DNA from 2 places in the Streptomyces bugieae genome. Region 2 is predicted to be linked to the other one. Evidence: riboswitches for the same ligand, from Rfam matches in the RefSeq annotation. Region 2 holds a riboswitch; the other holds the start of a gene.

Region 1 (14,234 bases), on a different contig from region 2:
CCTCACACCAAGGGGACGGCCGGCGGCGGCCCGTGCGCCGGGGTCAGCAGGAAGGGGCCGGGGGGCGGGAGAGGTCGGCGGCCTGGCGGGGGACGGCGGGGGTCTGCGGGCCGAAGGGGTACTCGCGCTCCAGGCGCCAGACGGCGTCCGCGCCCTGCTGGTAGAGCGCGAACCCGGCGATCGTCCAGGTCGCGGAGAAGTCCGCGAGCTCGGCCCGGGCGCGGTCCATGGCGTCATCGGCGATGCCGTGCGCGACCGTCACATGCGGGTGGTACGGGAACTGCAGGTCACGGGCGCACGGGCCGGAGGCGACGCGGACCCGGGCCTGGAGGGCGGTGCAGCCGGCCGCGCCCTCGGTGACCTTCACGAAGACGACCGGGGAGAGCGGGCGGAAGGTGTCGGTGCCCTCCAGCCGGAGCGGGAAGGGGCGGGAGGAGGCCGCGACGCCGGCCAGATGGCGCTCGATGGCGGGCAGCGCGTCGGCCTGGACCTCCGTGGGCGGGAGGAGGGTGATGTGGGTGGGGATGCCGTGTGCGGCGGGGTCCCCGAAGCTCGCGCGCTTCCGCTGGAGGAAGCTGCCGTACGGCTCCGGGACCGCGATCGAAACGCCCAGCGTTACGGTCCCCACTGGCTTCTCCCTCCTGACGTGTGTGCGGCGCGCTCGCGCACCCTCTTAGTGTGCCGGGTGCGCACCCCCGACGGGGAGCGTCCCCGGCCCTCGGACGGCCGGGCCGTTGTGCCCCCGTGAGTGGAGGCGGCGGCCCTGGCGGGGTCCGCGCGGCCGGCCGGGGCGGGCCGCGCGGACCGTTCCGTCAGTGCTTGGCCGGCAGGAGTCCGAGCCGGTCGTAGGTGGTGGCGAGGGTCTCCGCGGCGACCGAGCGGGCCTTCTCCGCGCCCTTGGCCAGCAGGGAGTCCAGCGTCTCGGGGTCGTCGAGGAATTCCCGCGTACGGTCCCGGAACGGTGTGACGAAATCGACCATCACCTCGGCGAGATCCGTCTTGAGGGCGCCGTACATCTTGCCCTCGTAGGACTTCTCCAGGTCCGGGACGGAGGTGCCGGTGAGGGTGGAGAGGATGCTGAGGAGGTTGCTGACACCGGGCTTGGCCTCGCGGTCGAAGCGGATCACCGTGTCGGTGTCCGTCACGGCGCTCTTGACCTTCTTCGCGGTGACCTTGGGGTCGTCGAGCAGGTCGATGATGCCCTTGGGCGAGGACGCCGACTTGCTCATCTTGATCGACGGGTCCTGAAGATCGAAGATCTTCGCCGTCTCCTTGAGGATGTACGGGTTGGGGATGGCGAAGGTGTCGCCGTAGCGCGTGTTGAAGCGGTCCGCGAGGTCGCGGGTCAGCTCCAGGTGCTGGCGCTGGTCCTCGCCGACCGGGACCTGATCGGCCTGGTAGAGGAGGATGTCGGCCACCATCAGCACGGGGTAGGTGAACAGGCCGACGGTGGTGCGGTCCGCGCCCTGCTTGGCCGACTTGTCCTTGAACTGGGTCATCCGGGAAGCCTCGCCGAAGCCGGTGACGCAGTTCATGACCCAGGCGAGCTGGGCGTGCTCGGGCACATGGCTCTGGACGAAGAGCGTGCAGCGCTCCGGGTCGAGGCCGGCCGCGAGCAGCTGGGCGGCCGCGATCCGGGTGTTGCGGCGCAGTTCCGCCGGGTCCTGCGGAACGGTGATCGCGTGGAGGTCGACGACCATGTAGAAGGCGTCGTGGGACTCCTGGAGGTCCACCCACTGGCGCACCGCGCCGAGGTAGTTGCCGAGGTGGAAGGAGCCGGCGGTGGGCTGGATACCGGAGAGCACGCGAGGACGATCGAGAGCCATGGGACCGATTGTCTCAGGTCGCGGGGGGCGGTAGGGCGTCCGGTGGGTGGGGAGGGCGGGGCGGGGCCACCGGGGGGCCGGGGCGGAGCCCCGCGGCGTCGGGGGCGGCGGCACGTGGGCGGTGGCCCGCAGGGGGTGGTCGAACGCATCCCGTAGGGGATGGCGAGGCCCCCTGCGGGGCCACAACGTGCAGGTGGGGGCGGGTATTCCCCAGCGGTCGGAGATCCCCGGCGGTCGGAGATCCCCGGCGGTCGGAGATCCCCGGCGTCCGGGCATTCCCCGGCCGGGGAATCCCCCTGGCCCCTACTCCCCGACAGCCAGCCCCGGCGCCGGGTAGGCCGCCATCAGCTCGGCGACCTCGTTGCGGATCACCGTGAGGGCGTCCTCGTCGCCCTTCGCCGCGGCCTGGACGCCGCGGTCGATCCACTCCGCCACCTGCGGCATCCGGTCCGTGCCCAGACCGCGGGAGGTGAGGGCGGGGGTGCCGATGCGGATGCCGGAGGGGTCGAAGGGCTTACGGGGGTCGAAGGGGACGGTGTTGTAGTTGACGACGATGCCCGCCCGGTCCAGGGCCTTGGCCGCGACCTTGCCGGGGACGTCCTTCGAGGTGAGGTCGATCAGCACCAGGTGGTTGTCGGTGCCGCCGGAGACCAGGTCGTAGCCGCGGGCCAGCAGCGCCTCGGCGAGCGCCTTGGCGTTGGCGACGACGGCGTGCGCGTACTCCCGGAAGGACGGGGCGGCGGCCTCGTGCAGGGCGACCGCGATGGCGGCCGTGGTGTGGTTGTGCGGGCCGCCCTGCAGACCGGGGAAGACCGCCTTGTCGACGGCCTTGGCGTGGCTCGCCCGGGACATCAGCATCGCGCCGCGCGGCCCGCGCAGGGTCTTGTGCGTGGTGGTGGAGATGACGTCCGCGTGCGGGACGGGCGACGGGTGGGCGCCGCCCGCGACCAGCCCGGCGATGTGCGCGATGTCCGCGACGAGCACGGCATCGACCTCGCGGGCGATCTCGCCGAACGCGGCGAAGTCGATGGTGCGCGGGACGGCCGTACCGCCACAGAAGATGATCTTCGGGCGTTCCTTGCGGGCGAGCTCGCGCACCTCGTCGAAGTCGATGAGCGCGGTGTCGGCGCGCACGCCGTACTGGACCCCGCGGAACCACGTACCGGTCGCCGAGACGCCCCAGCCGTGGGTGAGGTGGCCGCCCATCGGCAGCGCCATGCCGAGCACGGTGTCGCCCGGTTCGGCGAACGCGAGGTAGGCGGCGAGGTTGGCCGGCGAGCCCGAGTACGGCTGGACATTGGCGTGTTCGACGCCGAAGACGGCCTTGGCGCGCTCGACGGCCAGGGTCTCGACGCGGTCGATGTTCTGCTGGCCTTCGTAGTAGCGACGGCCCGGGTATCCCTCGCTGTACTTGTTCTGCAGGACCGTGCCGGTGGCTTCCAGGACGGCGGCGGAGACGTAGTTCTCGCTGGGGATCAGCCGCAGCGTGTCGGCCTGGAGCTGCTCCTCGGCGCCGACCAGCGCGGCCAGTTCGGGGTCGGCGGCGCTCAGCGCGGGATGGGAGAGGGATGCGGACTGCGGGTGCGCGGACTGCGGAAGTGACATGGCGTCCTCCGGGGCGGTCGATCGGTGGTCCGGTCGTGGTCCCGGGGTGCCCAGGCGGGGCGACACCTCGTGGCGGTGGCCACGCAGCGCTCCCTCGGGGTCGTTTCCCCGTACGCCAGTCGCGATGCGCACCGCCGAGTCTAGACGGCCGCGCGCGGCCCGGTGCCGGGAACACCCGTTCCGTCCCACCGCGCGGCGCCGGGAACGCCCCACGGCCCGGTGCCGGGAACGCCCCACGGCCCGGTGCCGGGAACGCCGCACGGCCCGGTGCCGGCACTGTCCGGCCGCCCCGGCCGCCCCGGCGCCTTCCGGACGAACGACCCGAGGAGCAATATAGAGGGGCATATGGGGTACCTCACTCCATGCGCCCCGTACGGTCTACCGGAACGGAGTCACGGTGACGTCCACGGAACCCGGCGTCGCAGCCGCCCTCGCCGCCGCCGAAGCCCACAGCGCGCACAACTACCACCCGCTCCCCGTGGTCGTGGCGACCGCCGAGGGTGCCTGGATGACGGATGTGACGGGCCGGCGCTACCTGGACATGCTCGCCGGGTACTCCGCGCTGAACTTCGGGCACGGCCACCCGCGGCTGCTGGCCGCCGCCCGGGCCCAGCTGGAACGGGTCACCCTCACCTCCCGCGCCTTCCACCACGACCGGTTCGCCGACTTCTGCGCCCAGCTGGCCGAGCTGTGCGGGATGGAACTGGTGCTGCCGATGAACACCGGCGCCGAGGCCGTGGAGACCGCGCTGAAGACCGCCCGCAAATGGGGCTACCAGGTCAAGGGCGTCCCGGACGGCCGGGCGAAGATCGTCGTCGCGGACGGCAACTTCCACGGCCGGACCACCACCATCGTCTCGTTCTCCACCGACCCCGAGGCCCGCGCCGGCTTCGGCCCGTACACCCCCGGTTTCGAGGTCGTCCCCTACGGCGACCTGGCCGCGATGGAGGCGGCGCTCGACGACCGGACCGTCGCGGTCCTGCTGGAGCCGATCCAGGGCGAGGCGGGCGTACGGGTGCCGCCGCCCGGCTATCTGGCGGGCGTACGGGAGCTGACCCGGCGGCGGAACGTGCTGTTCGTCGCCGACGAGATCCAGTCCGGGCTGGGCCGCACGGGCCGGACCTTCGCCTGTGAGCACGAGGGCGTGGTGCCGGACGTGTACGTGCTCGGCAAGGCGCTGGGCGGCGGGGTGGTGCCGGTGTCGGCGGTGGTGTCCTCGCGCGAGGTGCTGGGCGTCTTCGCGCCGGGGGAGCACGGCTCGACGTTCGGCGGGAACCCGCTCGCCTGCGCGGTCGCGCTGGAGGTCATCGCGATGCTGCGGACCGGCGAATACCAGCAGCGGGCAACGGAGTTGGGCGAGCACCTGCACAGCGAGCTGGGGCTGCTGGTGGGCGGCGGGACGGTGGACGCGGTGCGCGGCCGCGGACTGTGGGCCGGCGTGGACGTCAACCCGTCCCGCGGCACCGGGCGCGCGGTCTCCGAGCAGCTGATGACGCGCGGCGTCCTGGTCAAGGACACCCACGGCGCGACGATCCGGCTCGCGCCGCCCCTGATGATCAGCAAGGAGGACCTGGACTGGGGGCTGGAACGGCTGAGGGACGTCCTGGAGGCGTGAGAAGCGGGCGTGGGGGCGGCGCGCCGGGGACGTGCGGGGGCGACGGACGTGCAGCGGGCGGCCGGCGGCGGGTGCGAGGCCCTGGCCGCCCGCTGCGCCAGCCCCGTACCGCGTACGCGTCCCGCCCGGGTCCCGCGGGTCCCCCGGGGCCGCCCGCGTCAGCCCGCGTCAGCCCGGTCCGCCCGCGTCAGCTCGCGTCAGCGGATCACGTGCGGGAGGAAACGGGCGTACTCGTCCGTGACCGGTCCCGCCGACTCGCGGATGCCGAGGCCGGCCGCCTCGTCCTCGACGACCCAGGCACCCAGCACCACCCGGTTGCCGTCGAAGTCCGGCAGCGGCGCCAACTCCTGGTAGCAGCACGGGTCGTCGGGCCCCCGGAGCACCGGCTCGTCGCCCGGCCGGTGCAGGGTGACGCCGGCGCCCTCCCGGCCCAGCAGCGGCTTGGCCGCGTAGCCGCGGGTGTGCGCCAGCTCGCGCGGCCCGTCCAGGTAGGCGGGCAGCAGGTTCGGGTGGCCGGGGTAGAGCTCCCACAGGATCGCCAGCAGCGCCTTGTTGGAGAGCAGCATCTTCCAGGCGGGTTCGATCCAGAGGGTGGAGCCGGTGCCGCCGCCGTTGTCGAGGGTGTCCAGGACGTGCGGGCCGAAGTCGTCGGTGGCCAGCCACTCCCACGGGTAGAGCTTGAAGCAGGCCCGCACGAAGCGCAGCCGCTGGTCGACGAAGCGGCCCGAGAGCCGGTCCCAGCCGATCTCCTCCACGGGGATGCTGACGGTCGCGAGGCCCGCCTGCTGGGCCGTCTCCTCCAGGTAGGCGACGGTCATCAGGTCCTCGCCGAGCTCGTCGCCCGCGGAGTGCGCGAAGTGCACCGGGGCGCCGGGCGGCAGCAGCGGGGCCTGCCGCTTCCAGGCCGCGACCAGCCGCTCGTGCAGCGAGTTCCACTGGTCGGCGCCGGGGAAGCGCTCCTCCATCCAGAACCACTGGGGGCTGGCGGCCTCGACCAGTGAGGTCGGCGTATCGGCGTTGTACTCCAGCATCTTGGCCGGGCCGGTGCCGTCGTAGTGCAGGTCGAACCGCCCGTAGAGGGAGGGGAGTTCGGCGCGCCGGCGCCAGGACTCGGCGACCAGTGCGGCCAGGCGGGGATCGGTGATCCCGAGGTCGGCGAAGCGGTCGTGGGCGACGATGTGCTCGGCGGCGGCCAGGCACATGCCGTGCAGCTCCTCGACGACCTCCTCCAGCGCCTCGACCTCCGGGAGGGTGAAGGAGTAGTACGCGCTCTCGTCCCAGTAGGGGCGCAGCGAGTCGTCCGGGTAGCGGGTGAGCGGGTAGATCAGGCCCTGCGCCTCGACGGTCTGCTGCCAGCCGGGGCGGGGCTCGATGGTGTGGCGTTCCATGGCCGTACGGTGTCCGTTCAGCCGCCGAAGGAGCCGTGCCCGCCGTGCGAGCCGGAGCAGCCGAAGCCGCCGCGGTTGACGGCCGTGGTCCGGCTGAAGGTGCCGTTGTCGGCGTACTTGCCGCCGCCGCTGTCCGGGTCGTAGTACCACTGGGCGTCGGCCGGGCGCTTGCCGCGGCCCGACGTACCGGATCCGGCGCCGCCGGTCCCCGAGCCGCCGGTGGACGAGCCGCCGCCCGCCGAGCAGTTCTTGGCGTCGACGACGCGGTAGCCCTTGACGACGTCGTAGCTGTTGCGGTCCACGCAGCGCTTGTCCGGGTCCGAGCCGCAGGACGTCAGGGCGGCGGCCAGGGCGCCCATACCGCCCAGGATCACCGTGCTCGACCGCAGTCGGCGGCGTGCTTTCTCGGCCATTTTCCGTCTCCCCCGTGATCTCCCGTGGACGGACTCGGGTGAGCGCGTCGACGGGAACGAACTTGGTGTGCGCCCGTCAGCCTAGAAGGGGCCCGCCCGCTGTCCGGGAGGGCCCCCGTCCGGTTCCCGGCTTGGCCCCCTACAGTCGCTTCATGCTCCTTGGGATGGTCTGTGCCCTCGCCTCCGCGGTGTGCTTCGGCACCGCCTCCGTCTTCCAGGCCGTCGCCGCGCGCTCCACCGCGCCGGGTACGGACTCCGGCGTCGATCCGCGGCTGCTGCTGCGGGTGCTCGGGCAGTGGCGGTATCTGGCCGGTCTGGCCCTGGACGGGCTGGGCTTCGTGCTGGAGCTGGTCGCGCTGCGGGCGCTGCCGATCTACACGGTCGGGGCGGCGCTCGCGGCGACCCTCGCGGTGACGGCCGTGGTCGCCGCGCCGGTGCTGCACACCCGGCTGCGCCCCGGCGAGTGGGCCGCGGTGGCGGTGGTCTGCGGCGGGCTGGCGATGCTGGCGCTGGCCTCCGGCGAGGAGGGCCATCTGCGGGGCACCCCGGGCCTGCGGATCGCGACGCTGGTGTTCGCGGTGGCGCTGCTGCCGGCCGGCGCGCTGGCGGGGCGGCTGCCGGAACGGTCCCGGGCCGCGGCGCTCGGCCTGGGCGCCGGTTTCGGCTTCGGCGTGGTGGAGGTCGCGGTCCGCCTGCTGGACGACTTCGCGCCGCTCGCCCTGCTCACCAACCCCGCCGCGTACGCCCTGCTGATCGGCGGCGGCGCGGCGTTCCTGCTGCTGACCACCGCCTTCCAGCGCGGCTCGGTGACCACCGCCACCGCGGGCATGGTGATCGGCGAGACCATCGGCCCGGCCCTGGTCGGCGTCGCCTGGCTCGGCGACCGCACCCGCGAGGGCCTGGCCCCGCTGGCGGTACTGGGTTTCGCCCTGGCCATCACCGGCGCACTCCTCCTGACCCGCTTCGGGGAGGCACCGGCGGAACGGGAACAGACCCCGGACGCGGTGCCGGCGGTCGACGGGTAGGGCGCGACAACCGCGGCGTGCCTAGGGTGAGTTCACCGCCTCCGATCCGCTCGAAGGATGACGCACCCATGACGCACGCCGGCCACCCCTCTCCCGCCCCGCTCCCCGGGGACCTGTCGCTGCGCCACCCCGTGCCGTCGGACCACCCCCGCCTCCAGACGGCACTCGCCGACTGGTGGGGCGGCCTGGGCGGCGAAGCCGGCGCACTGCAACGGAAGTTGCTCGTCCCCCGCCTCTTCCTTCAGCACTTCGCCGACACCAGCTTCCTCGTCGAGCGCCCCGACGGCACCCTGCACGCCTTCCTGATCGGCTTCCTCTCCCGGACCGACCCGGCGACGGCGTACATCCACTTCGTCGGCGTCTGCCCGGACGGCAAGCGGGGCGGCGTGGGCAGGGCCCTGTACGAACGCTTCTTCACCCTCGCGCACGAGGCCGGCCGCACCCGGATCCGCTGCATCACCAGCCCCAACAACCGCGCCTCCATCGCGTACCACACCCGCATGGGCTTCCACCTGGAGCCGGGCGACCACACCGACGAACACGGCACACCGGTGCACACGGACTACGACGGACCGGGACTGGACCGGGTCTCGTTCGTGCGGGAGCTGTGACCCGGCCCCCCAGCCCCTTTCGGGAACCCGGGCGCCGGCGCCATCAAGGGCGAGGTATTTCGAGAAGCTCCAGGCTCTCGATGACGATGTCGGCGGTGTCCCTTTCTCCTACGCTGAGCAGCCAGTCGACGAACCGCCAGCCGTGCTCCTCCATGGGACTCCGGTCGTATGCGGGCGGTGTGGGACCGAAGTTCCGCTCCAGCCAGGTGTGATACGCCTGCCGGGTGGCGCGGTACTCCTCGCGGGGAGGAGCGGGTTCGCCGGAATCTTCGTCGAGGAGATCCCAGAACAGCTCCCGCAGGTCGTGTGCGGTGATGTAGAGGTCCCCCTCGTCACCGAGAAAGAGGACGGGCAGGGTGGCGAGGTCGGCGCGGTCGTCGCAACGCCACAGCGCGTAGAGGGATCCGGACGAAGTGGCCTGGGCGAAGGGGATCACCCGGTCCTCGAAATCCGGATTGTCCGGCTCGGTCCACCCCACGCCGTGGTTGTACGCGCGCAGTTCGAAGCCTGGCGAGTAGAAGTCCGTGCACGTGTCGTCGAATGCCTTGAGCAGGTTCAGCTCGGGTATCGGGGAGTACGCGTCGCTCATGGGATCGGGTCACCTGGGAGAGAAGTCGTCGGTGGCGGAAGTGAGTTGGGGTGAAGTGAGCTCAGGCCTGACCGCGGCCCGCTCCCGACCCCGGCGGCAAAGCCCTGGTCAGTGCGTCCAGGGCGCCGTTGAACGCATGCTCCGGTGGCGTGCCGTAAGCGACGACCAGGCCGTCGCGTGGGGCGTCGGGGGCGGTGGGGTCGTGGAAGCGGGTGAGGCCTTCGAGGGCGAGGGCCTGCCAGCGGGCGGCCTGGATGATGGACTGCTCGGTGCCGGGCGGGAGTTCGAGGACGGCGTGCAGGCCGGCGGCGATGCCGGAGACGTGGACGTGGGGCGCCCGTTCGGCGAGAGCCGCGACGAGCTGGTCGCGGCGGCGGCGGTAGCGCAGCCGCATCCCGCGCAGATGCCGGTCGTAGGCGCCGGAGGAGAGGAACTCGGCGAGGGTGAGCTGTTCCAGCTGGCCGGACTGCCATTCGCCGGTGCGTTTGACGGCCAGCAGCGGGTCGACGAGGTGGTCCGGCAGCACCATCCAGGCCAGCCGCAGGGCGGGGGCCAGGCTCTTGCTGGCGGTGCCCAGGTAGACGACGTGGTCCGGGTCGAGGCCCTGGAGGGCGCCGACGGGCTGCCGGTCGTAGCGGAACTCGCCGTCGTAGTCGTCCTCCAGGACGTAACCACCGGTGGCCCGCGCCCAGTTGACGGCGGCGGCGCGCCGGTCGGGGTGCAGCGGGACACCGGTGGGGAACTGGTGGGCGGGGGTGAGCAGGGCCGCGCGGACGTCGTCGAGCCCGGCCAGGTCCTCGGTGCGGGCGCCGCGTTCGTCGACGACGAGCGGGACGGTGCGCAGTCCCGCGCGGGTGATGACGTCGCGGTGGAAGTCCAGCCCGTACGACTCGACGGCCAGCCGGCCGGTGCCCAGGGTGCGGGCGAGCAACGCCAGGCCCTGCATGAAGCCGGTGCAGACGACGATCCGGTCGGGGTCGGCGCGGACCCCGCGGGCCCGGGCGAGGTAGTCGGCGAGGACGGTGCGCAGTTCGGGGCGGCCGGCCGGGTCGCCGTAGCCGAACGCCTCGCTGGGCGCGGCGGTCAGCGCGCGGCGGGCGGCGGCGAGCCAGGCGGTGCGGGGGAAGGCGGAGACGTCCGGGGTGCCCGGGGTGAGGTCGAAGCGCGGCCGGCCGGGGCGGGCGGCCGGGCCGTGCGGGCGGCGCACGGCGGGGGCGGTGCGCGGCAGTACCCGGTCGGCGACCCGGGTGCCGGAGCCCTGGCGGGCGCTCAGCCAGCCCTCCGCGACGAGTTCGGCGTAGGCGTCGGCGACGGTGTTGCGGGCGATGCCGAGGTCCACGGCGAGCGAGCGGGAGGAGGGCAGCCGGGTGCCGGGGGTCAGCCGTCCGGTCCGTACGGCGTCCCGCAGCGCGCGGATCAGGGCGGCCCGCAGCCCGCCGGGGCCGGTGAGGTCCAGATGCAGGTCACGGCCGAAAGTGGCCCATGAATTCCCCATGGAAGTGGACCATACCGCTGCGCCATTGCGGCCGTAGCGTCGTAGCCATGACGACGACATCAACCGGCCCCCGGATGCACTGGGCCAAGCTCGCGCCCGAGGTCTACAAGGCCATGATCGCGCTGGACGCGGCGGCGAAGAAGGACCTGGACCCGGTGCTGGTCGAGCTGGTCAAGATCCGGGCGTCCCAGCTCAACAAGTGCGCCTTCTGCCTCGACATGCACATCAGGGACGCCCGCGAGGCCGGGGAGACCGAGGAGCGGATCTATCTGCTCGGCGCCTGGGCGGAGGCCGAGGAGTACTACACCGGCAAGGAGCGGGCGGCGCTGGAGCTGACCGAGGCCGTCACCGTCCTCACGGAGGGCTTCGTCCCGGACGAGGTGTACGAGCGGGCCGCGGCCCACTTCGAGGAGTCCGAGCTCGCCCAGCTCATCGCCCTGATCACCACCATCAACGCCTGGAACCGCTTCGGCGTGACCACCCGCATGACCCCGGGGAGGGCCTGAACCGATGTCCGCCCGTATGAAGTTCTGGGGCCGGCAGCCCGCGTTCTACCAGGCGCAGCTGGCACTGACCACGGCCGCCAAGAAGGGCCTGGACGACCCGGTCCTGGCCGAGCTGGTGGTGCTGCGCGCCTCGCAGCTCAACCGGTGCGCGTTCTGCATCGACATGCATGTGAAGAACCTGCGTCAGGCCGGGGTGGGCCGGCAGCGGATCGATCTGCTGCCGGCGTGGGAGGAGGCGGGTGATCTCTACTCGGCGCGGGAGCGGGCCGCGCTGGCGTTCACCGAGGCCGTCACCGTCCTGACCGAGGGCCACGTCCCGGACGAGGTCTACGAGCGGGCCGCGGCCCACTTCGACGAGCGCGAACTGGCCCATCTGCTCGCGGTGGTCGTCGCGATCAACAACTGGAACCGGGTCAACGTCACGGTCCGCCAGCCGCCGGGGCTGGAGCTGTGAGCGCCGCCGCGACGCTGCGCGCGCTGCACCACGGCCCGCGGCTGCCGCTGGTCCTGCCCGGCCCGTGGGACGCGGCCGCCGCCCGGGTCTTCGCGGACGCCGGCTTCCCGGCGCTGGCCACGCCCAGCGCGGGCATCGCCGCTTCCCTCGGCCACGAGGACGGCCGGACGCCGCCGGCGGAGATGTTCGCCGCGATCGCCCGGATCGTGCGGGCGGTGGACGTCCCCGTCACGGCGGACGTGGAGGCCGGGTACGGGCTGTCCGCGAAGGAACTGGTGGGCCGGCTGCTGGACGCCGGGGCGGCCGGCTGCAATCTGGAGGACAGCGACCACGCCGCCGGCGCCCTGCGCGACGCCGAGGAGCAGGCCGCCTGGCTGGCGGAGGTACGGGCCGAGGCCGGTGACGCGCTGGTGATCAATGCGCGGATCGACACGTATCTGCGGGGCGTCGAGGGCGAGCGGGAGACGGCGGAGACGGTGCGCCGCGGTCTGCTCTACGCGGCGGCGGGTGCCGACTGCGTCTACCCGATCCTCGCCCCGCCCGCGCTGCTGTCCCCGCTGGCCGCCGCCATCGGCCGCCCGGTGAACGCCCTCGCGGTGCCCGGCGGGCCCGACCCGGAGGAGCTGGGCGCGCTGGGCGCGGCCCGGATCACCTTCGGCGGCGGTCTGCAGCACGCCGCGATGGCGACGCTGGCGGAGGTGGCCGAACGGCTGCGGGGCGGGCGGCCCGCGGAGGGCTAGCCGCTACGAACCGGACGCGGTGGGGCGGGCGTACAGGGGTCGCCCGCTCCGCCCGGGCGTACAGGGGTCGCCCGCTCCGCCCGGGCGTACAGGGGTCGCCCGCCCCGCCCGGCCCCGCGTCAGCGTTCGTCGGTCCCGGCGACCTTGCCGGTGCTGAGCGCGATCCGGTTCCAGGTGTTGATGGTGAAGATCAGCGCCAGCAGCCGGGCCAGTTCGTCCTCCGCGAAGTGCCGGGCGGCCCGCTCGTACACCGCGTCCGGCACCCCGCCGTGCGCGACCAGCGTGACGGCCTCGGTGAGCGCCAGCGCCGCCCGCTCCCGGTCGGTGAAGAAGTGCGCCGCCTCCTCCCAGACGGCGACCATGTGCAGCCGCTCCTCGCTCTCCCCCGCCTTGCGGGCGTCGCTGGTGTGCATGTGCAGGCAGTAGGCGCACTTGTTGAGCTGCGAGGACCGGATCTGGACCAGTTCGACCAGGGCCGGGTCCAGCCCCTCACGGGCCGCGGCGTCGAAGCCGATCAGCGCCCGGAAGGCCTTGGGGGCGGCCTTGGCGAAATTGACCCGGGGGACGCGGACTTCGGTGGTTCCGGCGGCCTCGGCGGCTTCGTGGGTGGGTGCGTTGTTCGTCATCTCATGCCCTGCGGTGTTCGTCATGCCTTGAATCTATGAGTCCGGGCGACCGGCTGTAGGGTGCATTTCCATGTCGGAATCATGGGTCAATTCCGCCGCGGGCCTGGGCGCCGATCTGCATCTGGAACTGACCGGTCCGGGCGGCCGCCGCGCCGCCCTGCTCGGCGCGCTCCGCGAGGCCGTACGGTCCGGGCGGCTGGCCCCCGGCACCCGCCTGCCGCCGTACCGCTCGCTCGCCGCCGACCTCGGCCTCGCCCGCAACACCGTCGCCGACGCCTACGCCGAACTCGTCGCGGAGGGCTGGCTCACCGCCCGCCAGGGCTCCGGCACCCGCGTGGCACACCGGGCGCAGCCGCTGACGCCCACCCGGGCCCCGGCCCACCGCGCCCCGGCGGCCCGCCCCCGGCACAACCTCCTCCAGGGGCAGCCGGATGCCGCCGCGTTCCCCCGCACGGCCTGGGTCGCCGCCGCCCGCCGGGCGCTGACCGCCGCCCCCGACGACGCGTTCGGGCCCGGTGATCCGCGCGGCCGCCCGGAACTGCGCCGCGCGCTGACCGACTATCTGGCGCGCACCCGCGGTGTCCGCACCGACCCCGGCCGGATCGTCGTCTGCTCCGGTTTCGCGCACGCCCTGCGGCTGCTGTTCCCGGCCGTCCTGCCCGGTCCGCTCGCCGTCGAGTCGTACGGCCTGCCCTTCCACCGGCAGCTCCTGGCCGCGGCCGGCACCGTCACCCGCCCCCTGGCGGTCGACGAAATCGGCGCGGACACCGGGCAGTTGACGGATCTGGACGAGGTGCGGGCGGTGCTGCTCACCCCGGCCCACCAGTTCCCCACCGGCGTCCCGCTGCACCCCGACCGCCGGGCCGCCGCCATCAACTGGGCGCGGTCCGGCGGTGGTTACGTCATCGAGGACGACTACGACGGTGAGTTCCGCTACGACCGCCGGCCGGTCGGCGCCCTGCAGGGACTGGACCCGGAGCGGGTGATCCACCTCGGATCGGTCAGCAAGAGCCTGTCGCCCGCGGTGCGGCTGGGCTGGATGGTGCTGCCCGGCCGGCTGGTCGACGCGGTCCTCGCGGCGAAGGGCGAACGGGAGGCGTGGGCCGGGGTCACCGACCAGCTCACCCTCGCGGAGTTCCTGACGTCCGGCGCCTACGACCGGCACGTCCGCCGGATGCGGCAGCGCTACCGGCGGCGCCGGGACCAGCTGGTCGCCGCGGTGGCCGGCCATGCGCCGGGGCTGCGCGTCACCGGCATCGCCGCCGGGCTGCACGCCGTCCTCCAACTCCCGGACAACTCGGGCGAGTCGGACGAGCGGGCCGCGCTGCGGGCCGCCCGCTG
Region 2 (14,234 bases):
TCGACCTCGTCGAGGGTGATCCGCTCGGTGACGAAGGCGTCGAGGTCGAGGCGTCCGCTGAGGTGGCGGTCGATGAGGACGGGGAAGTCGCGGCTGGGCAGGCAGTCGCCGTACCAGGAGGACTTCAGGGCGCCGCCGCGGCCGAAGAGGTCGATGAGCGGCAGCTCGATGGTCATGTCCGGTGCGGGGACGCCGACTTGGACCAGGGTTCCGGCCAGGTCCCGCATGTAGAAGGCCTGTCGGTAGGTTTCGGGGCGGCCGACGGCGTCGATGACGACGTCCGCGCCGTGTCCGCCGGTGAGTTCCCGTACCGCCTCGACGGGGTCGGTGCGGCGGGAGTTGACGGTGTGGGTGGCGCCGAAGCGGGTGGCGCCGTCGAGTTTGCGTTCGTCGATGTCGACGGCGATGACCCGGCGGGCCCCGGCGATCGAGGCGCCGGCGACGGCGGCGTTGCCGACGCCGCCGCAGCCGATGACGGCGACGGTGTCGCCGCTGCCCACCTGCCCGGTGTGGACGGCGGCGCCGTAGCCGGCCATCACGCCGCAGCCGATGAGTCCGGCCGCTTCGGGCCGGGCGGCGGGGTCGACCTTGACCGCCTGTCCGGCGGCGACCAGGGTCTTCTCGGCGAAGGCGCCGATGCCGAGCGCGGGACTGAGCGGTGTCCCGTCCGTCAGGGTCATGGGCTGGGTGGCCTTGCGGGAGTCGAAGCAGTACCAGGGGCGGCCGCGGCGGCAGGACCGGCAGCTGCCGCAGGGGGCGCGCCAGGCGAGTACGACGTAGTCGCCGGGGGCAAGATCGGTGACGCCGGGACCGACGGCTTCGACGATTCCGGCGGCCTCGTGGCCCAGCAGGAAGGGGAATTCGTCGTTGATCGCGCCGTCCCGGTAGTGCAGATCGGTGTGGCAGACTCCGCAGGCCTGTACGGCGACGAGCGCCTCGCCCGGGCCGGGATCCGGCACCAGGATCGTCCGGAGCTCGACGGGTGCGCCTTGTTTCGCCGCGACGACGGCATGGACTTCGTGTGGCATGCCCTACCCCTCAGTGTTGCGCAGTGCACGACTGGTTGCGCGATGAGAGACATAGTGGGAACGCCGTCTCGGCACCGTCAAGGGGTACGGGCCAGCTGTTCGTAAAAGGCTCGTTACGCGTCCGGACACGGCGGCGGGGCCGGAGCTGTGCGCCCCGGCCCCGCCGCCGTCACCCGCCCGTCAGCGGCTCAACAGGCGTATCCCATACGGCGGGAGAGCTCCTCGGCCGCGGAGACGGTGCCCTTGACGACCTCGGGCAGCCGGTCCTCGTCCAGCCGGTACGCGGGCACGGACACGCTGATGGCCCCGATCACCGAGCCGTCGTGCGCCCGCACCGGTGCCGCGACCGCGCGCAGCCCCAGCTCCAGTTCCTCGACCGCCATCGCGAAGCCGCGCTCGACGACCTCCGCCAGTTCGCGGCGCAGTTCCTCGGCCGAGGTGACCGTGCGCTCGGTGAGCCGCGGCAGTTTCCGGCCGAGGACGGCGTCCTGGACCGGCGCCGGCTGGTACGCCAGCAGCGCCTTGCCGCTGGAGGTGGCGTGCAGCGGGGTGCGCCGGCCGAGCCAGTTCTGCGCGGTGACCGAGGCCGGGCCGCGGGCCTGCATGATGTTCACCGCGGCGTCGCTCTCCAGCACGGCGATGTTGACGGTCTCCCCGAGCTCGTCGGCCAGTTGCCGGCAGACCGCGGCGCCCTCCTGGGAGATGTCCAGCCGGACGGCGGCCGCGCCGGCCAGCCGCAGCACGCCGGCCGCGAGGAAGTACTTGCCGCGCTCCTGCTCCTGGCCGACCAGACCGCGGCTCTCCAGCACGCCGAGCAGCCGGAACGCGGTCGATTTGTGCACGCCCAGTTCGTCGGCGACCTCGGTCACCCCGGCCTCGCCGTGCCGGGCGAGGATCTCCAGCACGGTCACCGCGCGGTCCACCGACTGCACGGCGCTCGCCGGTCCCTTCGACGGCCTGCCGTCCGTCCGCCCCTCCACGATGTCCGTCATGTGTTGGTTCTCACCACCTGGCCGCCTGGTAGCGGGTCCGAAATTGAACGGTCGGCAATTCCGGGGAGCGCTTGACGCACCCGTCCCCGGTCTGGATTCTGTTGCGCATAGCGCTCCATCGTGCGCAACGTGAAACTCGATGATACCGAAGAGTAACAGGGGGGTCCCGTGATTCCTGTCTGCCACCTTGCCGACCTGCCCGCAGGCGAGTCCGTACGCATCGACACCGCACCTCCGATCGCCGTCTTCAACGCCGACGGGCAGCTGTACGCCATCGACGACACCTGCACCCACCAGGACGCCTCGCTCGCGGACGGCTGGCTGGAGGGGTGTCTGGTCGAATGCCCGCTGCACGCCGCTTCATTCGATCTCCGCACCGGTGCGCCCACCTGTCTGCCCGCCCGCCGGGCCGTGCGGACCCATCCGGTGACCGTCGAGGACGGCATGATCTACGTGCACCACGTCGCCGAGGAGGGCACCGCCGCATGAAGTCGGTCGCTGTCATCGGGGCCTCGCTGGCGGGTCTGTACGCCGCCCGGGCCCTGCGCGCCGAGGGGTTCGACGGCCGGCTGGTCATCGTCGGGGACGAGCACCACCGCCCCTACGACCGGCCGCCGCTGTCCAAGGACTTCCTCACCGGCACCACCGGCCAGGACCAACTCGCCCTGGTCGACGCCGAGGAGACCGCCGAACTCGACGCCGAGTGGCTGCTCGGCACCCGGGCCACCGGCCTGGACACCGCCGCCGGCGCGGTACTGCTGGACCACGGCCGGCCGCTGACCGCCGACGGCGTGGTCCTCGCCACCGGCGCCACCCCGCGCCGCCTCCCCGGCCCGGCACCCGCCGGAACCCACACCCTGCGCACCCTGGACGACGCCCGCGCCCTGCGTGCCGACCTGACCCGGGGCCCGGTCCGCGTCGTCGTCATCGGCGCCGGATTCATCGGTGCCGAGGTCGCCTCATCCTGTGCCGCCCTCGGCCATGACGTCACCGTGGTCGAGGCCGCCCCGCTCCCGCTCCTGCCGCAACTCGGCGACGAGATGGCCCGGATCTGCACCGCGCTGCACGCGGACCACGGCGTCACCCTGCTGACCGGCACCGGCGTGGCCGCCCTGCACGGCGCCGGCGCCGACCCCCGTGTCACCTCGGTCGAGCTGTCCGACGGCCGCCACCTGCCCGCCGACGTGGTCGTCGTCGGCATCGGCGTCCGGCCGCACACCGACTGGCTCGCCTCCTCCGCGCTGCCCCTCGACGACGGCGTGGTCTGCGACGCCGGCTGCGTCACCGCGCTGCCCAACGTCGTCGCGGTCGGCGACGTCGCCAGGGTGGCCGGCGTCCGGGCCGAGCACTGGACCAGCGCGACCGAACAGGCCACGGTCGCCGCCCGCAACCTCCTCGCCGGCCGCACGGTCGCCACCCACCGGGCACTCCCCTACTTCTGGTCCGACCAGTACGGCGTCCGCATCCAGTTCGCCGGCCGCCGCGGGCCCGACGACACCCCGCGGATCCTCGAAGGCTCCCCCGACGACCGCAGCTTCCTGGCCTGTTACGAACGCGAGGGCCGGACCACCGCGGTGCTCGCCCTCAACCGCCCCCGCCCGTTCATGCGGCACCGCCGCGACCTCGCCCGCGCCACCCAGCCGGCCACCACCTGACCTCCGCCCGGGCCCCCGGGGTCAGGAGGCCGGGGTGTCGCGGGGGTCGATGCGGTACGAGAAGGCGGCGCCGCCCGTGTCGAAGGCCGTGGCGCCGCCGTCGACGGTGAGGACGGCGCCGTTGACGAAGGACGCCGCCGGGGAGAGGAGCCAGACGATCGCCTCGGCGACCTCCTCCGGCTCGCCGGGGCGGCCGGCCGGGAGGAGCCGGGTGGCCTCCTCGTACGCGGCGTCGATCCCGTCCGGCAGGCCGGCCTCCTCGGCGAAGCGGGCCATCCGGCGGTCGGCCATCTCCGTACGGACCCAGCTGGGGCAGACGATGTTGGCACGCAGGCCGTCCCGGCCGTAGTCGACGGCGAGCGAGCGGCAGAGCTGGAGCAGCGCCGCTTTCGACGTCGCATAGGCGGCGTTGGCGGTGCCGTTGCGCAGCGCGGAAACGGAGGCGACCGCGACGACCGCGCCACGGGAGGCCAACAGGTGTGGCAGGGCGGCGCGTTGGAGGAGGAAGGCGCCGGTGAGGTTGGTGGACATGACGGTGTGCCAGTCCTCCAGCGAGATGTCCCCCACCGAACCGCTGCGTCCCACACCGGCGTTGACGACCAGTCCGTCGATCCGGCCGTAGGCGGACACCGTGGTGTCGACGAGGTCCTGTACGGACTCGGGGTCGGCGGTGTCGGAGGGGTGGGCCAGCGCGCCGGTCTCCTCGGCGAGGCGGCGCAGCGGTTCCGGGCGGCGGCCGGAGATCACCACGTCGTGCCCGGCCGCCCGCAACAGCCGCGCCGTGGCGGCGCCGATGCCGGTGCCGCCGCCCGTCACGACCACCACTCGCCGTTCCGTCATGCCGTTCCCGCCTCCCCGATGATCAACTGCCGTCTCGTGATCATACGTTCGGCGGGGGTGCCGGGACCGCACGCTTTCGGCCCTTTGCGCACGGGCCGCCCTCGGGGCCCTCCCGGGTCAGGCCCCCTTCAACTGGCGGGCGGCGGCGTCGACGGTTTGGGTGAGGAGGGTGGCGATGGTCATGGGGCCGACGCCGCCGGGGACCGGGGTGATCAGGGAGGCGCGGGTGGCGGCGGAGTCGAAGTCGACGTCGCCGATGTTGCCGGGGTTGTAGCCCGCGTCGATGACGACCGCGCCGGGCTTGATGTGGTCGGCGGTGAGGAGGCGGGGCCGGCCGACCGCGGCGATCAGGATGTCGGCCTGGCGGGTGTGGGCGGCGAGGTCGGTGGTGCGGGAGTGGCAGTACGTCACGGTGGCGTTGCGGCCGAGCAGCAGCATCCCGACCGGCTTGCCGAGGATCGCGCTGCGGCCGACCACGACGGCGTGCTTGCCGGCCGGCTCGACGCCGTAGTGGTCGAGCAGCCGGAGGATGCCGCCGGGGGTGCAGGAGGCGAAGCCCTCGGCGCCGAAGCTCATGGTGGCGAAGGAGTGGTAGGTGACGCCGTCGACGTCCTTCTCCGGGGCGATGGCCTCGAAGGCGGCGCGCTCGTCGATGTGCGGCCCGACCGGGTGCTGGAGGAGGATGCCGTGCACCTCGGGGTCCTGGGAGAGCGCGGTGAGGGTGTCGACCAGTTCGCCGGTCGTGGTGGCGGCGGGCAGGGCCACGTGCCGGGAGCGGATGCCGGCCTTCTCGCAGCGGTTGCGCTTCATCCGGACGTACGTCTCCGAGGCGGGGTCCTCCCCCACCAGGACGGTCGCGAGGCACGGGGCCTGGCCGGTCCGCTCGGTGAGGGCGGCGGCGCGCTCGGCGGCCTGCTCGACGATCTGGCGGGCCAGCGCGGTGCCGTCCATGAGGCGGGCGGTCGGGGACATCGGGTACTCCTGAGCGTCGTCGTCGATCGCCCAGGCGCGCGGCAGTGGCCCTGTCGGCCGGGCCGCTCCCCGGTGGTACTCCACCCAAGCGCCAGTCACGGCCCGCCGTCCACTCTAGACGACGGCTCACCCGTGGGGGTGAGGAGCCGCGGGTGGGACGGGCGGTCCGGTCAGGGGGCTCCGTGGCCGGGTGCGGACAGGGGTGGGGTGGTGGGGGTGGTGGCCTCCCACTGGCTGAGGATGCCGTCCCAGTCGTGCTGGGCGGCGGTGATGGCGTTGGCGTCCCAGGTGGGGGCGGCGGGCGGCGGGGACTCGTACCCCGGGTACTCCTGGTGGTCCTGGTAGCCGGGGTGGTGCTCGTGCCCGTGGTGGGCGTGCTGGCCGTTCTGGGTGGGGTGGAGGGTCTGAACGGTCTGGGTGGTCTGGGTGTCGTGAGGGTGCTGGTGGGCCTGGTGGCCGTGGTGGTTCTGGTGGGTGGGGTACTGGTGATAGCCGGTGGACGGGGACGAGGCGCCGTACTGGGGGTGCTGCGGGTGCTGGGGGTGGCTCGTCGCGTAGGACTGGTACTGCTGGTACGGCTGCTGTTTCCAGGTGTCGTGCTCGTACTGCTCCCAGGCGGGCCGGTCGGCGCGTTCACGCCAGGCCGTCGGGCCCGTGTCGGCCGACGGGGAGGGCTGGAGGGTGGCCATTCTTCGGTGCCGGCCGGTGCGGTCGGGCGGCGTGGCCGGGGCGGGGCGGGTCTCCGTGGAGAGCTGCTGGGCGCGGGCCACCAAGAGGCGTACGTCCAGGCCGAGTTCGGTGGCGAGTGCGGTGAGGTCGACCCCGGTGTGCCAGCTGGTCATCAGGACCGCGTCGAGGGCCGGCGCCCAGACCGGGTCGTGGGTGACCGGGGAGGCGCCGGACGGTGCGGCGGGGGTGCCGGGCGTGGTCCCGGCCGGGGCGGGCCGGTCCGCCGTGGGCCGGTCCGCGGCGGGCTGTGCCGGTGCGGGGCGGGCGGCGGCCGGCGCGGCGGGCGGCTGGGCGGGGGCCGGCTCGCGTACCGTGGTCTGTTCCCGCGCCGGGGACTGTTCGTGCGCGGGGGGCTGTTCGGCGAGCAGGCTCTTGGCGACCGCGCGGGCGTCGTCCTTGCCCACCGTGCGGCGGGCCAGCCGCACTTCGCGCTCGTCCAGGCCGAGCAGGTCCGCCACCACCGCGTCGCTGCCGACGGTCACGGCGAAGGCGGCCAGGGTCCGGGACCGGCGGGCCTCGGCCTCGTCGAGGAGTCCCTGCGTCCGGCGGACCTCGTCATCGCTGCTGCAAAACGCCTGTGCGAGTACCGCGTGGCGCTCCCACAACTCCCTCGGTTCCATGACAGCGACAACGTTTTTTCGTCCGGATTGGACCGCTTCCCGGCAATAGATCACTGCATGAGGTGATATTCGAGGGAGTTAACCCCCTGCCTCCGGGACTCATGTGCGGGCAGCCGCAAAAATACGCAGTGACCCCAGGCCGGAAGAATCGTTTCTACGGCCATGAGCGCCCCTACCTCCGGCACCGTCGCAGGTCACGGTCACACGTTCCTCCCCCGTCCCGCGTCCACGCCACGCTGGATCACCGCGGAGATCACCCGGCAGACCCCGGTCTACGCGGCGCTGGTGCGCCTCTGGACGGAGCGCGCGGCCACGGTACCCGGAGTCGCCGATCCGGAGTGGCAGCGGCTGGTCTCCTACCGGGCGCTGATGGAGGAGACCGAGACCGCGCTCACCGCGCTGCGGCCGCACCGTGCGCCCGACGTACTGCCGTCGAGGCGGCAGGTGCCGGCGGCCCGGCCCGCGCACCAGGACGCCTGAGCCGCGGCCGGCGCGGCGCCGCACCCGCGGACCGCGGAAGCGGTCCGCCGTGTTGACGCCGGATTCCGCCCGGCCGCAGGGCCGCACCGCCGGGTGTCCCCGCGGTGCCGCGCGAGGCGGCCCCACGGCCCTCCGTCGGGTCCGGGCCCGGGCCGGGCAGAAGCATGATCAGGAATCCGCCACGAACCGATGAGGGCACAGATGTCGAGACCACCGCTTCCCGAATCCGCCACCGCCATGCTGGCCAAGCCCAACCCCTCGGTGATCACCACCCTGCGGTCCGACGGCCAGCCGGTGTCCACCGCGACCTGGTACCTCTGGGACGACGGCCGGGTGCTGGTCAACATGGACGAGGGCCGCAAACGGCTCCAGCACCTGCGCCACGATCCGCGGGTGACGCTGACCGTGCTCGACGAGGGCAACTGGTACACCCATCTGACCCTGATCGGGCGGGTGGCCGAGCTCCGGGACGACGAGCGGCTGACCGACATCGACCGGCTGGCGCAGCGCTATCTGGGCAAGCCGTATCCGCAGCGGGACCGGCGCCGGGTCAGTGCCTGGATCGAGGTCGAGCGCTGGCACGGCTGGGGCAGCCTGAAGGACAGCAGCCAGGCCGGATGAGGGCGCGGCCGGGCGGCCGGCCCGGTGGGTCCGGCCGTCAGCCGATGCGCTGCTGGAGCTGGGCGGCAACGGTGGCGACGTCGTCGCCGATCGCCAGGACGCCGTTGACGTCCGGTGCCGACGCGCCGTTGACGCCGGCGAAGAAGACGTCGAACCGGCCCTTGCCGCGCTCCAGGTAGCCGGCGACGGTCTCGACGCCCACGGCGATGCGGTGGTTGAGGTCGTCGGCGCCGGCCACGGTCCCGGTCTTGGCGAAGACCTTGCCGCGGGCGGGGCAGTGCCGGCAGCTGTCCGCGAGGGTGCCGTCGACACCCAGGACGGGCAGCGCCTCGCGGAAGCGCCGTGCCTCGGGGGTGCGCTGCCAGTACGCCAGGATCTGGGCGAGGGCGCGCGGCGTGGTGCGGTCGGCCGGATCGCCGCCCCGGCCGTCGGCGAGCTGGACGGCCCGGCGGTCGACCCCGGCCCGGTCGAGGAACTTGGCGAGCACGGGGAACCCGTCCTGGCAGTCGGTGCTCCCCTGGTGGGTGGCCATCAGGCAGAGCGCGAGGTTCGCGCCGAGGTTGTGGCTGACCTTGAGGATGAGTTCGGCGTACTCGGCGTAGGGCGGGGAGGTGTAGCGGGCCACCGTGGTGGCGCCCCGGTAGGAGCGGGGCAGCCGGGCGGCCGGGTTGGGGCCGACGGACGGTGCGGTGACCTGGACGCCGGCCCGGGCCAGCGCCTCGATCAGGGCGGTGCGGCCGAAGACGTTGGGGTCCTTGACGGGGGCGATGCGCAGGACTGGGGCGGAGCCGGCGGCGATGGTGCCGGTGAGGCGGATGCGGGTGCCGTCGGGGGAGGTCGTGACGGTGATGTCGGCGGGTGTGCCGGCCGCGACGGTGCGGACGGCGGAGGTGACCCGGTAGGGCGCGACCTTGGGGCGCACCTCCAGGCCGGCGGGGGCGCCCGGGCCGCTGCCGGGGGTGGTCAGCAGGTCGATGACGTTGTCGTTGACGATGAGCGGGGTGGGCACGGGGTCGAGTGCGGGGTCGGGGCGGAACAGCCGCGGGTCGACGACCACGTCGCCGACGACCCGGCGGATGCCCGCCGCCCTTACCTGGCGGGCGAGTTGGTCGAGGCCGGCCAGCGGGTTCTGCGGGGTGAGGGTGGCGCCGGGGATGACGTTGGCGTAGGTGTGGTCGACGGTGGTGTAGGCGACGGTGCCGTTCTTGCGGGTCCGGCCGCCGAGGGTCAGATCGCCCTGGGCGACCAGGTCGAGGTCGCCCCTGAGGGTGCCGTTGCGACGCCGTCCGACGGCGTACACCGGGGTGACGAAGCGGTGGCCGCTGCCCAGGGTGTGCCAGGCGCCGCTGACGCTGAAGAGCTTCGCGGTGGATCCGGGCAGGAAGAACTGGTCGGCGTAGCGGGACCGGATCACCTTGCCGGTGCGCGGGTCCTGCTGGAACAGGCCCCACTGGGCGTGCCGGTAGGCGGGTTTGCGCAGCACGGCGGCGGTGCGCGGGTCGAGGCCGCCCCGGTCGGCGGGCGCGCCGGTGGCGGCGCCGGTGGGCGTGCCCGTGGGCGTCGGTGGCGTCTCCCGGACGAGACCGGTGAGGACGATGCCCGCGGACAGCAGGAGGGCCGTGGCCACAAGGGTGCGCCGGCGGTTCCTGCTGCGGATGGCGGATGGTGACATGCAGACTCCGGGGAAAGGGGCGCGGACCGCCGCCGGTTGAGCATGCAGGAGGCCCGGGAGGTGTTTTCCCGGGCCTCCTGCGCGTGACTGCCTGACGGGGATCAGAGGAGCCCGAGCAGGCCGAGGCCCAGCAGGCCGCCGCGGCCGTAGCCGTCGCGGCCGTAGCCGTCGCGGCCGTAACCGTCGCGGCCGTAACCGTCGCGGCCGTAGCCCCGGTCGAATCCGTCGTACCCGTCGTTGCGGCCGTAGCCGTAGCCGTCGCGGCGGCCGTCGCGGCCGAAGCCGTCGTAGCCGTCGTGGCCGCCGTGCCCGAAGCGGCCCTTGCCCTTGTGGCCGCCCTTGTGGCCGGCCTTGTGACCGGCCTTGTGACCGCCGTGGTGTCGGTTGTGATGCCGGTTGCCGTGGTGGCCCTCGTCGCAGCGCTGCGAGGAGCACAGGGGGCTCTGGGCGCTGCTGGGGGGTGCGGTCGCGGCGGTGGCGGCGCCGGCCGTCGGCACCACGAGGGCAGCCGCGGTCAGGCCGGCCACTGCGAGGCCGCGAGGGATCGAACGGAGCATGTTTCCACCTTCACTCGACTCTGCAGAAAATGAATATTCTCCGCATATGCGACGATAAGGAGGGTTTTACCCCTTGACCTGTGACGCGCCGAGGAATCACCGGAACGCAGTATGAAATTGGGCAAACCGCACGAAAGCCTCCACGCGAATTCCGGGCGCGCACCGGAGGGCCGCCTCGCACCTTCTCCCGCGCGCCCTCCCCTGTCAGTCCGTCACGCCGTCCGCCGGGAGGTCCTCCAGCAGGTGCCGCAGCGCTCCGACGGCGAGCCTGCAGACCGTGTCGGGGTCGGCGCTCGCCAGCGGCTCCTTGCCGACCACCACCCGCATCAGACCGATGCCCAGCAGCCAGGACAGCGCCAGGTCACCGCGCAGTCCGCCGTCGTCGGACGCCGAGAGGGTGGCGAGCACCTCGGCGTACTCCTCCCCCAGTCCGCGCAGCGCGTCCGCGATCTCGTCGCTGCCGCCGATGGAGCGCAGGCACACCTCAAGGGAGCGGTCGGCGCCCGGGCCGCCGCCGGCGAGCATGCCGCGCAGCGCGACCTCGAACAGCCGGTCGGCGGGGGTGGTCCGCAGCTGTTCCTGTCCGCCGCGCGCCATCACCTCGCCGAACAGCGCCTTCTTGGTGCCGAAGTAACGGAACAGCAGAGCCTGGTTGGCGCCCGCGCGGGCCGCGATGTCCCGTACCGTCGCCCGCTCGTACCCCCGCTCCGCGAACAGCTCCGCCGCGGCGTCCAGCAGCCGCCGCCGGGTGCCCTGGGCGTCCCTGCGGCAGGTGCCGTCCATGCCGTGCTGGGAGGTCTCCCCCATCGTCGCGTCACGCTCCTCTCCGTCGGCCCGTCACGATGACGGCGCCGATGCGTCGTTGACCGCCCCCGGGGAGCGGCATACCGTTATGTAAGCAGGTGCTTACACAAGGGAGGTCACCTTGACCACAGCCGACACAGCACCCCTCTCCTACCCCTTCAATGTCGCCGAGAGCCTCGACCTCTCGGACGCGTACGAGCAGGTCCGCAACAGCCCGGGACTGCTGAAGGTACAGCTGACCTACGGCGAGCCGGCCTGGCTCGTCACCCGTTACGCGGAGGCCCGGTTCGTCCTCGGCGACCAGCGCTTCAGCCGTGCGGAGAGCGCCAACCACGACGAGCCCCGGCAGTCCGAGGGCCGCCGGGACAGCGGCATCCTGGGCATGGACCCGCCGGACCACACCCGGCTGCGCACCCTGGTCGCGAAGGCCTTCACGGTCCGTCAGGTCGAGAAACTCCGGCCGCAGGTACGGCAGTTGACCCACGAGCTGCTCGACGAGCTGGAGGCCGCCGGGCCGCCGGCCGACCTCGTGGACCGCTATGCGCTGCCCATCCCCGTCGCGGTGATCTGTCGGCTGCTCGGCGTACCGGAACAGGACCGTCCGAAGTTCCGGGCGTGGAGCGATGCCGCGCTGTCGACCAGCTCGCTGACGGCCGAGGAGTTCGATGCCAACCGGGACGAACTCCGCGCCTACATGGGGCAGTTGATCGAGGAGCACCGGCGCGCCCCGCGGGACGATCTGATGACCGCGCTGATCGACGCCCGGGACACCGGCGACCGGCTCTCGGAGCTGGAGCTCGTCGACCTGTGCGTCGGGATCCTGGTCGCCGGGCACGAGACCACCGCCACCCAGATCCCCAACTTCGTGCTGGCACTGCTGGACCACCCGGACCAACTGTCCCTGCTGCGCGAGCGGCCCGAGCTGATCGGCGGCGCCGTCGAGGAATTACTCCGGTTCGTCCCGCTCGGCAGCGGCGCCGGCCAGGCCCGCTACGCCACGGAGGACATCGATGTCGGCGGCACGCTGGTGCGGGCCGGCACGCCCGTCCTGGTCGCGGTCGGCGCCGCCAACCGCGACGCGCTGCGCTTCGACGCGCCGGGCACGCTGAACATCACCCGGACCGGCAACCAGCACCTCGGCTTCGGTCACGGCGTCCACCACTGCCTGGGTGCCCCGCTGGCCCGGCTGGAACTCCAGGAAGCGATCGGCGCCCTGATCACCCGCTTCCCGAAGCTCCAGGTGGCCGGCGACATAGAGTGGAAGACCCAGATGCTGGTGCGCGGCCCCCGGGTCCTGCCGGTGGGGTGGTGAGTGCCCCGATGACGTGGGAGATCGAGATCGATCCGCAGCTGTGCATGGCGTCGGGCTCGTGCGCCGCCATCGCACCGGACCTCTTCGTCCTCGACGGCGCGCACGCCCGGCCGCCGCACGACCGGATCGAGGAGGACGAACGCGCCCTGGACGCGGCCGACGTCTGCCCCGCCATGGCGATCACCGTACGGGCCGCCGGGAAGGTCCTCGGACCGCGCCCGTGAGGCGTCGCCCGCCGGACGGCACCGGTGGGGCACGGCCGGCGGCCGCGCCCCACCGGGACGTTCGCGCGATGCCTCATGCGGCCGGTGTGCGCGCCGGCTCGAACCGGGCTATCTGCCCGGTCTCCAGGGCGACGTAGAGCGCACCGTCGGGGCCGAACGCCAGGCCGTGCGGCTCCGCTTCACGGTCGGGCAGGTCGTACTCCCGGATGTGGCCGTCCGGTGTGAGGTGACCGATGCGGCCCGCGGCCCATTCGGTGAACCAGCAGCCGCCCGCGGGGCCGGCGGTGATGGCATGGGGCCGGGCCGCGCGGTCCGGGAGGGGGAACTCGTCGATCCGGCCGTCCGTCGTGATGCGGCCGATCTGCCCCGCACCGATCTCGACGAACCAGAGGGCGCCGTCCGTACCGCAGGTGATGCCGACCGGTCCGGCGGCGTCGGTCGGCAGCGGGTGGAGGGTGATCGCACCGTCGAGGCCGATCCGGCCGATCGCGTTGGCCTGGTTGAGCGTGAACCACAGCGCGTCGTCCGGCCCGGCGGCGAGGGCCGACGGGAACGCCCCGGTCACCGGCAGCGGGAACTCGGTCACCCGGCCGTCGTCCGGGGTGAGGCGGCCTATGCGGTCGCTGTGCATCTGTGTGAACCATAGCGCGCCGTCGGCGGCGGCCGCGATGCCGAACGGGCCGCTGTCCGGGGTCGGCACGGCGAACGACGTGGCCTCTCCGGTGACCGTGATCCGCCCGATCCGGTGGTCCCGGGCACGGGTGAACCACAGGGCGCCGTCGGGTCCGGGCGTGATGAGCGACGGCCCGCAGGTCGGCACGTCGAGGGCGTACCGGTCGAGCCGACCGTCGGGCGTCAGCCGCCCGATCCCGCCCGCGTGGACCAACGTGAACCACAGCGCGCCGTCGGGGCCGGCGGCGATCGCGTACGGACCGGCGGCGGCGTCGGAGACGGATATCCGGGTGAGGGAGGTGGAGGGGATGTCGGGGCCGGAGGTGGGACGTTGGGGCACAGGTCTCCTGTTATCGATTACGACTTACTGCTACTCCAGTTGCGTTAGCAGTAGAGTGCCATGAAGTGGCCGGACCGGCAAGGCATTTCGCGAAGAGGGCTCGGTAAGGATTCTGACGGGCCGTCACAACGGTGACCCGGGCGTTCCGGCGTCGGAGGCGGGGTGCGACGATGGGCCCGTCATGGTTGCGGGGCAGGTACTCAGGGGGCTTCGGGCCGCGGTGTTCGCCGTGGTCTGTGTGCTGCTCGCCGCGCTGGGTCACTCGGTGATGTCCGGTGCGGCGGTGCCCGTGTGGATGCTGCTCGCGGCCGGCGCGGCCACCACAGCCGGCGCCTGGTGCGTCGCGGGCCGGGAACGCGGGCCGCTGCTCGTCGGCCTGCTGACCGTCGGCACCCAGACCGCCCTGCACAGCGCCTTCTCCCTCGGCCAGGCGATGGCCCGTTCCGGTGGGGGGCAGGTGCCGCTGGTCCGGCAATGGACGGACAACTTGCTGTGCGGCCCCGAGGAACTGCCGGCCTCCGGGGGCGATGCCGCGGAGATGATGCGGCTGATGCACCGCCAGATGGCCGCGATGCCAGGGATGTCCGACGGAACCCCCGACATGGCCGGGATGCCGGGCATGGCGGGGATGGCGCATCCGGGCGGTGCGGCGCACGGCAGTGCGGCCGGCATGGTCGCGGCCCACCTCCTCGTCGCGCTGCTCAGCGCCTGGTGGT

Evidence for each region. A riboswitch is a leader RNA that binds a small molecule or an ion and turns the genes downstream of it on or off. The one in region 2 is predicted to bind ZMP and ZTP.
Region 1: another riboswitch for ZMP and ZTP. It lies ahead of V2J85_RS17685 (serine hydroxymethyltransferase); the one in region 2 lies ahead of V2J85_RS04355 (bifunctional 5,10-methylenetetrahydrofolate dehydrogenase/5,10-methenyltetrahydrofolate cyclohydrolase).

Annotation. Positions count from the first base shown of each region.
Region 1 covers NZ_JAZBJP010000009.1:53,486-67,719, forward strand. The annotation lists gene V2J85_RS17675 (2'-5' RNA ligase family protein) at 44-628, opposite strand; gene trpS (tryptophan--tRNA ligase) at 813-1,826, opposite strand; gene V2J85_RS17685 (serine hydroxymethyltransferase) at 2,130-3,431, opposite strand; ZMP/ZTP riboswitch at 3,473-3,564, opposite strand; gene rocD (ornithine--oxo-acid transaminase) at 3,829-5,046, shown strand; gene V2J85_RS17695 (glutathionylspermidine synthase family protein) at 5,244-6,434, opposite strand; gene V2J85_RS17700 (hypothetical protein) at 6,452-6,847, opposite strand; gene V2J85_RS17705 (hypothetical protein) at 7,000-7,872, shown strand; gene V2J85_RS17710 (GNAT family N-acetyltransferase) at 7,941-8,483, shown strand; gene V2J85_RS17715 (hypothetical protein) at 8,527-9,072, opposite strand; gene pdxR (MocR-like pyridoxine biosynthesis transcription factor PdxR) at 9,134-10,567, opposite strand; gene V2J85_RS17725 (carboxymuconolactone decarboxylase family protein) at 10,615-11,073, shown strand; gene V2J85_RS17730 (carboxymuconolactone decarboxylase family protein) at 11,078-11,527, shown strand; gene V2J85_RS17735 (isocitrate lyase/PEP mutase family protein) at 11,524-12,267, shown strand; gene V2J85_RS17740 (carboxymuconolactone decarboxylase family protein) at 12,387-12,893, opposite strand; gene pdxR (MocR-like pyridoxine biosynthesis transcription factor PdxR) at 12,964-14,234, shown strand, end outside.
Region 2 covers NZ_JAZBJP010000001.1:929,198-943,431, forward strand. The annotation lists gene V2J85_RS04330 (S-(hydroxymethyl)mycothiol dehydrogenase) at 1-1,028, opposite strand, end outside; gene V2J85_RS04335 (IclR family transcriptional regulator) at 1,217-2,020, opposite strand; gene V2J85_RS04340 (bifunctional 3-phenylpropionate/cinnamic acid dioxygenase ferredoxin subunit) at 2,189-2,509, shown strand; gene V2J85_RS04345 (NAD(P)/FAD-dependent oxidoreductase) at 2,506-3,675, shown strand; gene V2J85_RS04350 (SDR family NAD(P)-dependent oxidoreductase) at 3,697-4,515, opposite strand; gene V2J85_RS04355 (bifunctional 5,10-methylenetetrahydrofolate dehydrogenase/5,10-methenyltetrahydrofolate cyclohydrolase) at 4,633-5,487, opposite strand; ZMP/ZTP riboswitch at 5,509-5,596, opposite strand; gene V2J85_RS04360 (hypothetical protein) at 5,658-6,836, opposite strand; gene V2J85_RS04365 (hypothetical protein) at 6,999-7,316, shown strand; gene V2J85_RS04370 (PPOX class F420-dependent oxidoreductase) at 7,518-7,937, shown strand; gene dacB (D-alanyl-D-alanine carboxypeptidase/D-alanyl-D-alanine endopeptidase) at 7,975-9,609, opposite strand; gene V2J85_RS04380 (hypothetical protein) at 9,711-10,166, opposite strand; gene V2J85_RS04385 (TetR/AcrR family transcriptional regulator) at 10,371-10,973, opposite strand; gene V2J85_RS04390 (cytochrome P450) at 11,092-12,282, shown strand; gene V2J85_RS04395 (ferredoxin) at 12,291-12,506, shown strand; gene V2J85_RS04400 (Vgb family protein) at 12,580-13,518, opposite strand; gene V2J85_RS04405 (PE-PGRS family protein) at 13,700-14,234, shown strand, end outside.